3 linked regions of the Thermochromatium tepidum ATCC 43061 genome follow. The protein of the gene in region 1 binds, or shares a complex with, the protein of each later gene. Links are inferred from orthologs where the notes say so. Each region holds a gene or a part of one and is shown in the gene's direction. Other genes may lie near its edges.

Region 1 (3,128 bases):
ATCCCTTGCAGGGCAAACACGGCGCAGCCAAGGTTTTCATGCAGCCGGCCTCCGAGGGTACTGGTATCATCGCCGGTGGTGCCATGCGTGCCGTGTTCGAGGTGCTTGGTGTGCAGAACGTGCTTGCCAAGTGCATTGGCACCAACAACCCGACCAACGTCGTGCGCGCCACTGTCAATGGTCTGCGCACCATGAGCGATCCAGCGACCGTGGCCGCCAAGCGCGGCAAGCGTATCGAAGAGATCCTGGGGTAAGCGATGTCCGACAAAAAGATGATGAAGGTCAAGCTGGTGCGCAGCGTGCACGGGCGCCTGGAGAAGCACAAGGCCTGCGTGCGTGGATTGGGTCTGCGTCGCCTGCACCAGGTTGTCGAGGTCGAGGATACGCCCTGTACGCGCGGCATGGTCAATGCCGTGCACTACATGGTCAAGATCGTGGAGGAAGCCTGAGATGAGACTCAATGATCTGCGGCCCGATCCGGGTAGCCGTCCCTCCGCCAAGCGTGTCGGACGCGGGATCGGAAGCGGGCTGGGCAAGACCTGCGGCCGTGGCCACAAGGGGCAAAAGGCCCGTGCCGGCGGGTTTCATAAGGTCGGTTTCGAGGGCGGTCAGATGCCCTTGCAGCGGCGTCTGCCCAAGGTCGGTTTCCGGTCGCGCAAGGCGCTGGAGAAGGACGAGGTACGCCTCAACGAGCTGAATCTGGTCGAGGGTGAGGTCGTCGACCTCGACACGCTCAGGGCCGCCGGGATCATCAACCGCACAGTCAAGAGCGCCAAGATCATCGCCTCCGGCGAGGTCACGCGTGCCCTGACCATCCGTGGTCTGGGTGTGACCAAGGGCGCGCGCGCCGCGATCGAGGCCGCCGGCGGCACGATCGAAGACTAACCCAAGGGCTTGAGACGGATGGCTAAAAACGCTGGATCCATGGTAGGGGCACTCGGTGGGATGGGGCAGTTGACCGAGTTGCGTCAGCGCCTGATGTTTCTATTGGGGGCCCTGCTCGTCTATCGCATCGGTACCTTCATCCCGGTGCCGGGGGTGAATCCAGAGGCGCTGGCCATCCTCTTCGAGCAGAATCAGGGTTCGATCTTGGACATGTTCAACATGTTCTCGGGTGGGGCCCTGCAGCGCGCGAGTCTGTTCGCACTTGGTGTCATGCCCTATATCTCGGCCTCGATCATCGTGCAATTGATGACCTCGGTGGTGCCACAGCTCGATCAGCTCAAGAAAGAAGGCGAGTCCGGACGGCGCAAGATCACCCAGTACACCCGTTACGGCACGGTATTTCTGGCGACCTTCCAGGCGATCGGTATCTCGGTGGCGCTACAGGGTCAGACGGCTGGAGGTGCTGCCCTGGTAGTGCACTCGGGGGTGGGTTTCGTGTTCACCGCGACCGTGTCGCTGGTGACAGGGACCATGTTCCTGATGTGGCTCGGCGAGCAGATCACCGAGCGCGGCATCGGCAACGGGATCTCGATGATCATCTTTGCCGGTATCGTCGCTGGGTTGCCGGCGGCGCTCGGCGGCACATTGGAGTTGGCGCGCACCGGCGAGATGAACGTACTGGGTGTCCTGGCGCTGTTCGCCATGGCGCTCGCCGTGACGGCGTTCGTGGTCTTCGTCGAGCGCGGTCAGCGGCGCATCACGGTGAACTATGCGCGCCGCCAGCAGGGGCGCAAGATGATCCAGGCGCAGAGCACGCACTTGCCGTTGAAGTTGAACATGGCCGGTGTGATTCCGCCGATCTTTGCCTCTAGTATCATCCTGTTTCCGGGCACGCTTGGGCAGTGGTTCGGTAGCAACGAGGATCTGCGCTGGATCGCCACGCTCACCTCCAAGCTGGCACCCGGTGAGCCGATCTATGTGCTGCTCTATGCCTCGGCGATTATTTTCTTTTGTTTCTTCTATACCGCCTTGGTCTTCAACGCAAAGGAGACGGCAGACAACCTCAAGCGCTCGGGTGCCTTCATCCCAGGCATCCGTCCGGGTGAGCAGACGGCGCGTTATATCGATGGCGTCATGACTCGGCTGACCGCCGCTGGTGCCATCTACATCACCGCCGTCTGTCTGCTACCAGAGTTCTTGATCGTTGGCTACAACGTACCCTTCTATTTCGGCGGTACCTCGCTGCTGATCGTGGTCGTCGTGGTCATGGACTTCATGGCGCAGGTGCAGGCACATCTGATGTCGCACCAGTACGAAGGGCTGATGAAGAAGGCCAACCTGAAGGCACCGGGCGGCGGACTGCTGCGCTGAGGCCGTCAACAAATCTTGGTAGACCGCGTCCAGCGCGGCGACCGTCCGGAGTCGCTCTCGGACGGTCGGTTCATTGCAAACACCGCCTGTCGTACGTGGACGCGGTTTTGGGAGAGAAAAACATGAAAGTGCGTGCATCCGTCAAAAAGCTGTGCAGAAATTGCCGAATCATTCGGCGCAATGGCTCGGTGCGTGTGATCTGTTCCGATCCACGTCACAAGCAGCGCCAGGGTTGATCGATTCTTGGTTGACCTAAATAAACCGTTTGATAAACTGTGCAATTTACCCGCTGAGCCTTATAGGATTAAGGGGTTTGTAGACATGGCCCGTATCGCCGGCGTCAATATCCCAGACAAAAAACACGCTGTGATCGCGCTGACCGCGATCTACGGCATCGGTCGCACCCGCGCGGGCCTGATTTGCGATGCGGCAGGTATCGCGCGTACCGCTAAGGTCCAGAACCTTACAGAAGAAGAAATCGACAGGCTGCGTAATGAGGTCGCGAAGTTCACGGTCGAGGGCGATCTGCGGCGCGAGGTGTCGATGAACATCAAGCGGCTGATGGATCTCGGCTGCTACCGGGGCATCCGTCATCGTCGTGGGCTGCCGCTGCGTGGTCAGCGCACCCGCACCAACGCCCGGACCCGCAAGGGTCCGCGTCGCCCGATCAAACGCTAAGCGCCTTGCGCTCGGCCAGATGAACTTGGATTGAAGTCGAATGGCTAAACCGATTCGCAACACGAAAAAAAAGGTCAAGAAGCAGGTCGCAGACGGAATCGCCCATGTCCACGCCTCCTTCAACAACACCATCATCACCATTACAGATCGGCAGGGCAACACCCTGACCTGGGCGACCTCCGGCGGCTCGGGTT
Region 2 (3,069 bases), 670 kb from region 1 along the record:
CTGGGAAGAGATCCTGGAACAGAGTCACGCCCTTTTGAGGCATGACTTCGGTATTACCCATGTCACCCTGCAACCCGAACCCATGACGCGCCGGGTCCGGTGGGGCGCCCCTTCGCCCCTTGGCGCTCATGGCGCAACGGCCGCCACACCTGCCGAACGCTCAAGCCGAGCTTGTCCCCCACCTGCCGCTGGCTAAGCACCCCATCCAGCACGTGCTGGACCCCTCTAGCCGCTCGATACTTCCTGGCCGCTCATCTCGATCCGCCTTTCCATAATCCTCTGCTTGAACGCAAAGCGGGCATTTTAACCTGCTAGGGGCAGACATTGCTCATTTGCCCCTACAGGGCCCTTGCGGAACGCGCGAAAGTGTCTATAATCGCTGGCTCGCCTTGAGCGAGTTCGCCTTGAGCAGAACAGGGAGCCGTATCGTCATGCGCCAGCCTCTGATCGCAGGTAACTGGAAGATGAACAACACCCGTGCCGGCGCCGAATCGCTGATCCAGGGTGTCATCGAAGGTTCGACTGGAATGACGAAGACCGAAATAGCGGTTTGCGTACCCTTCGTCTTTCTAGAGCTCGGGCAGCGTTTGCTGTCCGGAACCCCCATCCGTCTCGGGGCGCAGAACGTCAGCACCGAGGCGAGCGGCGCCTATACGGGCGAGATCTCGGCTGCGATGCTGCGCGAGTTCGGATGCCGTTATGTGATCTGCGGACACTCCGAGCGTCGCCAATACTATGGCGAGACCGATGCCGTGGTGGCTAAAAAGCTGGCGATGGTTGTGTCTTCTGGCATGACGCCCATTCTCTGTGTTGGCGAGACGCTCGAACAACGTGAGCAAGGGGTCACGGAGACCGTGATCGCGCGACAGATCGACGCGATCATCGAGGCCAACGGCATTGACTCCATTGGTCAAATCGAGATCGCCTATGAGCCGGTCTGGGCGATCGGGACTGGAAAGACGGCCACGCCCGAACAGGCACAAGAGGTCCATGCCTTTATCCGTCGCCGTATCGCTGCGCATGGAGGCGCAATCGCCGAAAAGATGCGAATCCTCTACGGCGGCAGTGTAAAGCCGTCGAACGCCGCTGACTTGCTGGCGATGCCAGACATCGACGGTGGCTTGATCGGCGGCGCCTCGTTGGTGGCCGAGGAATTTCTGGCGATCTGCCGGGCAGGAGAGATGGCGGCGTGAGACGCTTTGTTCAATTGAGTAGCGCATGCAAACGATTCTGACAGTCCTCCAAGTCTTTTTGTCGCTTGGTCTGATCGGTCTGGTACTGATCCAGCACGGGAGGGGCGCAGACGCGGGTGCAGCCTTCGGCAGTGGTGCCTCGGCGACCGTTTTTGGTGCCCAAGGCTCGGGTTCGTTTTTGACGCGGCTCACGGCCATCCTGGCTACGCTATTTTTTCTGACCAGTATGGCGCTGGCCTATTATGCGGCTCAGGCGAGTAAGCCGACTGGATTGATGGATAAAATCGGTGAGGCGGTTGTTGTCCCGAATGCAGCGGTTGACTCAGCGACAATGTCTCCGAACTCGGATGTCCCCCCGATTCCGGGGGCCGCCCTATCGAGTGAATCAGCTGTATCTGATATACCTATGGCTCCGGTGCAGAAGGCGCCGCAGCAAACAGAAGCTAAGTTCGATGCCAACGAGTGATTGAGCGAAAGCCCTAGCCGACGTGGTGAAATTGGTAGACACGCTATCTTGAGGGGGTAGTGGCGCAAGCCGTGCCAGTTCGAGTCTGGCCGTCGGCACCAATAACAAACGGCATACCATAGTTTAAGTGGTATGCCGTTTTTTTGTGGCATGGTTTTCTGCCTAACAGTTTGAAAAAACAATAATTTGAATTGATGCTCGGGTTGACATCGCGCTAACCCCTGCACTAGACTCCCGATTCGGCCGCAGCATTAAAAAAATGACTAGAGAGAGGACAGAGTGCTCGACAACTATCTGCCGATCCTGATCTTCATTCTGGTCGGGATACTAGTTGGCGCGGGACCGCTGGTCATGGGCTATCTGCTTGGTCCACGGCGTCCCGATAGCGAAAAGGATTCCCCCTACGAATGCGGCTTCGAGGCGTTCGAGAGCGCCCGCATGAAATTCGACGTCCGGTACTATCTAGTCGCTATCCTGTTCATCATCTTCGATCTGGAGATCGCGTTCCTGTTTCCCTGGGCCGTTGCGCTCGGTGAGCTGGGCCTCTTCGCCTTCTGGGCCATGGTCGTGTTTCTCGGGATCCTGGTCGTTGGCTTCATCTATGAGTGGAAGAAGGGGGCCCTGGAATGGGAATAGAAGGCTTGCTTGAAGAAGGCGTCGTCACCACGACCGCCGACAAGCTGATCAACTGGGCGCGTACCGGCTCGCTCTGGCCCATGACCTTCGGGCTGGCTTGTTGCGCGATCGAGATGATGCACGCCGGTGCCGCGCGTTATGATCTCGACCGCTTCGGCATCATCTTCCGCCCGAGCCCGCGTCAGTCGGATGTCATGATCGTGGCCGGGACCCTCGTCAACAAGATGGCGCCGGCGTTGCGCAAGGTCTATGACCAGATGGCTGAGCCGCGTTGGGTCATCTCCATGGGGTCCTGTGCCAACGGCGGTGGTTACTATCACTATTCCTATTCGGTAGTGCGCGGCTGCGATCGCATCGTCCCAGTCGATGTCTATGTCCCTGGCTGTCCTCCGACGGCTGAGGCACTGCTCTACGGCATCCTGCAATTGCAGGAGAAGATCCGCCGCACCAATACCATTGCCCGCTAAAGTCCTGGTTCAGAGACCATGGTGACACAGATCCTGACCCGCAACGCCAGGCTGGATACGCTTGCCGCCTCCATTCGTGCGCACTTTGCCGAACCGGGCTTCGAGCTGATCGATGCGTTCGGCGAGCTGACCCTGATTGCGCCCGCGGAGCGTCTGCTCGATACGGCCCAGATGCTGCGAGATCACGACGACTTCCGCTTCGAGCAGCTGATCGATCTCTGTGGCGTCGACTACGCCGTCTATGGCCAGTCGGAATGGGAGACCGAGGAGGCATCGAGCATAGGCTTCGGGCGCGGCGTTAAGCCTG
Region 3 (3,560 bases), 1.2 Mb from region 1 along the record:
GCGGTTGGCGCACCGGCTATGGGAATCTGGTTGACATTCAGCATCGCGATGGCCTGGTGACGCGCTATGCCCACAACAGCACCAATTTGGTGCGCGAAGGTGACCTGGTCAGACAGGGCCAGCAGATCGCGACCGTCGGTTCAACCGGGACGGCGACCGGTCCCCATGTGCATTTCGAGTTGCGCCGCAACGGGTATCCCATCGATCCCATGCCCTATCTGCGCAGCCAGCCGGCCCAGCGTCTGGCCAGCGCCGAGCTGTTACGCTGACTGCTCCATCGAGATCCAAACGCCCGGGTCGCCTCGGGCGTATCCGCCGGGCGTCGGGTTGCGGCCAAATCCGTTATCATCCGTCGCCTTCTGCGAAAGGCCTCCTTTTATCCAAAGAATCCCGCGATGTTCAATCCATTCAAGAAGCTCTTTGGCAGCCGCAACGAGCGGCTGGTCAAGTCATTGATGAAGACGGTGGCGCGGATCAACGCGCTCGAACCTGAGCTGGCGGCGCTCTCGGATCAGGCACTCGCGGCCAAGACCGCCGAATTCCGCGCACGTCTGGCCGGGGGGGCAACCCTCGACGACCTGCTGCCCGAGGCCTTCGGCGTGGTGCGCGAGGCCAGCAAGCGCGTGCTCGGGATGCGGCACTTCGATGTGCAGCTCGTCGGCGGCCTGGTCTTGCATAGCGGCAAGATCGCCGAGATGCGCACCGGCGAGGGCAAGACCCTGGTCGCCACGCTGGCCGTTTATCTCAATGCCCTGCCGGGCAAGGGTGTCCACGTCGTCACCGTCAACGACTATCTGGCGCGTCGCGATGCGGCCTGGATGGGGCCGCTCTATCACTTCCTGGGGCTATCGGTCGGTGTCATCAACTCCTCGGGCGGGCTAGGCCCGGACCTGGCGTCCTACCTGTTCGATCCCGGGTTCGAGCCGGGGCCCGGTGAGGGCCATCGTCATCTGCGCCCCTGCACCCGGCGCGAGACCTATGCCGCCGACATCACCTATGGCACCAACAACGAATACGGCTTTGATTATCTGCGCGATAACATGGCCTTTGCGCCCGAGCAGCGGGTCCAGCGCGATTTCTATTACGCCATCGTCGATGAGGTCGACTCGATCCTGATCGACGAGGCGCGCACCCCCCTCATCATCTCGGGGCCATCCGAGGGCGGGACCGAGCTCTACAAGCAGATCGACACCCTCATCCCCAAGCTGAAGCGCCAACCACCTATCCTCAACGAAGAGGGACAGCCGGACTTTGGACCGGGCGATTTCTCGGTCGATGAAAAGACCCGGCAGGTCTATCTGAGCGAGGAGGGGCACGAGAAGGTCGAGCAGATGCTGGTCGAGATCGGGCTGCTCGAAGAGGGGGCCGGGCTCTATGACCCGAGCAACATCGTGCTCATGCACCATGTCTATGCCGCCCTGCGCGCGCACACGCTATACCAGAGGAATGTCGACTACATCGTGCGCGACGGTCAGGTCATCATCGTCGATGAGTTTACCGGGCGCACCATGCCGGGCCGGCGCTGGTCAGAGGGGCTGCACCAGGCGATCGAGGCCAAGGAAGGTGTGCCGATCCAACCCGAGAACCAGACCCTGGCCTCGATCACCTTTCAGAACCTGTTTCGGCTCTATCCCAAGCTCGCCGGCATGACCGGCACGGCCGATACCGAGGCCTATGAGTTCCAGCAGATCTATGGCCTAGAGGTGGTGGTCATCCCGACCAATCTGCCGATGATCCGCGAGGATCGCGGCGACCTGGTGTACCTCACCCAGGAGGAGAAATACGAGGCCATCATCGCCGATGTTCAGGATTGTGTGAGACGCGGTCAGCCGGTGCTGGTCGGGACCACCTCGATCGAGACATCCGAGCTCGTCTCTGGCCTACTCAAAAAGGCCGGCATCCCCCATGAGGTACTCAACGCCAAGCACCACGAGCGCGAGGCCGGCATCATCGCCCAGGCCGGGCGCCCGGGGGCCGTCACCATCGCCACCAACATGGCCGGTCGCGGGACCGACATCGTGCTCGGCGGCAATCTGGAGGCCGAGCTGGAGCAGGCCGGACCCGATGCCGATCGCGCGGCGATCCGGGCCGCCTGGAAGGCCCGTCACGAGCAGGTCATCGCCGCGGGCGGCCTGCATGTGATCGGGACCGAACGTCATGAGTCGCGGCGCATCGACAACCAGCTGCGCGGGCGCTCGGGTCGTCAGGGCGATCCGGGATCCTCGCGTTTTTATCTCTCGCTCGAAGACAACCTGATGCGCATCTTCGCCTCCGACCGTGTCGCCAAGATGATGCAGCGACTCGGGATGCAGCGCGGCGAGGCCATCGAGCATCCCTGGGTGACCAAGGCGATCGAGAATGCCCAGCGCAAGGTCGAGGGTCGCAACTTCGACATCCGCAAGCAGCTACTCGAATACGACGACGTCGCCAACGACCAGCGCAAGGTCATCTACCGTCAGCGGCGCGATCTGATGGACGCGGTCGACGTCTCCGAGACCGTCGCGGCGATGCGCGCCGATGTCCTCAAGGGATTGATCGACACCTATATCCCGCCCGACAGCCTGGAGGAGCAATGGAACATTGCCGGACTCTCCGAGGCGCTTGCCCAGCACTTCGGCGGCACTTGGCCGATCCAGACCTGGCTTGACGAGGATCAGAATCTACATGAGGAGACCTTGCGCAAGCGGATTCACGACACTGTGCTCAAGAATTATCAGGAGCGTGAGGCCTTGATCGGTGCGTCCAATCTGCGTCAGATCGAGCGCGCGGTCATGCTGCAAACGCTCGATAGCCACTGGAAGGACCATCTGGCCGCCATGGACTATCTGCGTCAGGGTATCCATCTGCGCGGTTATGCCCAGAAGAACCCCAAGCAGGAATACAAGCGCGAGGCGTTTTTGATGTTCTCGGCGATGCTCGAGGCCATCAAGCAGGACGTGGTCACGACGCTTGCCAAACTCGAGATCCACGCCGACATGGACGCAGAGTTTGCGGCTCGGCGCGCCCCGGAGCCCAAGGGCTTTGAATTCAAACACGAGGTCTTCACTGGCTTTGGCGATGGAAGAGAGGGCGACCATGGATCATCCGATCCGGCGGGTGAGCTGGACAAGGAAGACCATCAACCCTATGTGCGCGAGGGGCGGAAGATCGGGCGCAATGAACCCTGTCCCTGCGGTTCGGGCAAGAAATACAAGCATTGCTGTGGCAAGGTCGACTGATGGGGCGGGATGACGTCATGAGCGAGCGCAAGATCGATCTGTCCCTTCTGCCGATCCCCGGCGTGCGTCTTTCGACCATCGGGGCGGGTATCCGCTATCAGGGGCGCGACGATCTGCTCCTGATCGAGCTCGCGCCAGGTGCGACGGCCGCCGCCGTCTTCACCCGCAATGCCTTCTGTGCTGCGCCTGTGACCCTGGCGCGTCATCATCTGCACCAGGCCGCACCGCGTTATCTGCTCGTCAACGCGGGCAACGCCAATGCCGGGACCGGGGCGCGTGGTCTTGCCGATGCCCGGGCCTGCTGTATCGCGCTCGCCGAGGCCGCCGGCTGTCGGCCCGAGG

The links.
Region 2: secY (region 1) and secG share a complex: the UniProt entries of both Escherichia coli proteins name them as parts of the sec protein translocase complex. The link is inferred for Thermochromatium tepidum ATCC 43061 from one-to-one orthologs.
Region 3: the proteins of secY (region 1) and secA are in contact, whole or in part, in a crystal structure (PDB 3DIN), measured with the Thermotoga maritima proteins. The link is inferred for Thermochromatium tepidum ATCC 43061 from one-to-one orthologs. Residues at the interface, in WP_004081795.1 of Thermotoga maritima: Glu108, Gly109, Glu110, Glu111, Ala236, Glu237, Arg238, Arg239, Ile240, Thr241, Ile242, Gln243, Tyr244, Ala245, Arg246, Arg247, Val248, Thr249, Gly250, Arg251, Arg252, Val253, Tyr254, Gly256, Ala257, Ser258, Thr259, Tyr260, Leu261, Pro262; in WP_004082002.1 of Thermotoga maritima: Glu261, Ala262, Arg263, Lys300, Ala301, Arg302, Thr303, Ile304, Ile305, Leu323, Tyr324, Asp325, Pro326, Val329, Ser330, Tyr333, Ile336, Lys340, Phe345, Val349, Glu363, Phe364, Tyr374, Ser375, Gly376, Gly377, Glu393, Ile395, Thr482, Ser483.

The regions. Positions count from the first base shown.
Region 1 is NZ_CP039268.1:1,579,534-1,582,661, reverse strand. What follows is about bases 103-3,079. They hold secY (preprotein translocase subunit SecY), read left to right. Parts: upstream 103-903; coding sequence 904-2,256; downstream 2,257-3,079. Other genes in these bases: rpsK (30S ribosomal protein S11), read left to right, coding at 2,975-3,079; rpsM (30S ribosomal protein S13), read left to right, coding at 2,578-2,934; rpmJ (50S ribosomal protein L36), read left to right, coding at 2,379-2,492; rplO (50S ribosomal protein L15), read left to right, coding at 451-885; rpmD (50S ribosomal protein L30), read left to right, coding at 258-449. Also shown: more of rpsE, read left to right, coding at 1-102; more of rpsK, read left to right, coding at 3,080-3,128. UniProt on the Escherichia coli protein: The central subunit of the protein translocation channel SecYEG. Consists of two halves formed by TMs 1-5 and 6-10.
Region 2 is NZ_CP039268.1:906,224-909,292, forward strand. What follows is about bases 21-2,938. They hold secG (preprotein translocase subunit SecG), read left to right. Parts: upstream 21-1,218; coding sequence 1,219-1,659; downstream 1,660-2,938. Other genes in these bases: E6P07_RS04205 (cation diffusion facilitator family transporter), read left to right, coding at 21-196; tpiA (triose-phosphate isomerase), read left to right, coding at 432-1,193; E6P07_RS04225 (NADH-quinone oxidoreductase subunit A), read left to right, coding at 1,939-2,295; E6P07_RS04230 (NuoB/complex I 20 kDa subunit family protein), read left to right, coding at 2,286-2,762; E6P07_RS04235 (NADH-quinone oxidoreductase subunit C), read left to right, coding at 2,781-2,938. Also shown: more of E6P07_RS04205, read left to right, coding at 1-20; more of E6P07_RS04235, read left to right, coding at 2,939-3,069. UniProt on the Escherichia coli protein: Subunit of the protein translocation channel SecYEG. Overexpression of some hybrid proteins has been thought to jam the protein secretion apparatus resulting in cell death; while this may be true it also results in FtsH-mediated degradation of SecY.
Region 3 is NZ_CP039268.1:422,368-425,927, forward strand. What follows is about bases 10-3,418. They hold secA (preprotein translocase subunit SecA), read left to right. Parts: upstream 10-395; coding sequence 396-3,218; downstream 3,219-3,418. Other genes in these bases: E6P07_RS02015 (M23 family metallopeptidase), read left to right, coding at 10-269; argJ (bifunctional glutamate N-acetyltransferase/amino-acid acetyltransferase ArgJ), read left to right, coding at 3,236-3,418. In the rest of the region: more of E6P07_RS02015, read left to right, coding at 1-9; more of argJ, read left to right, coding at 3,419-3,560. UniProt on the Escherichia coli protein: Required for protein export, interacts with the SecYEG preprotein conducting channel.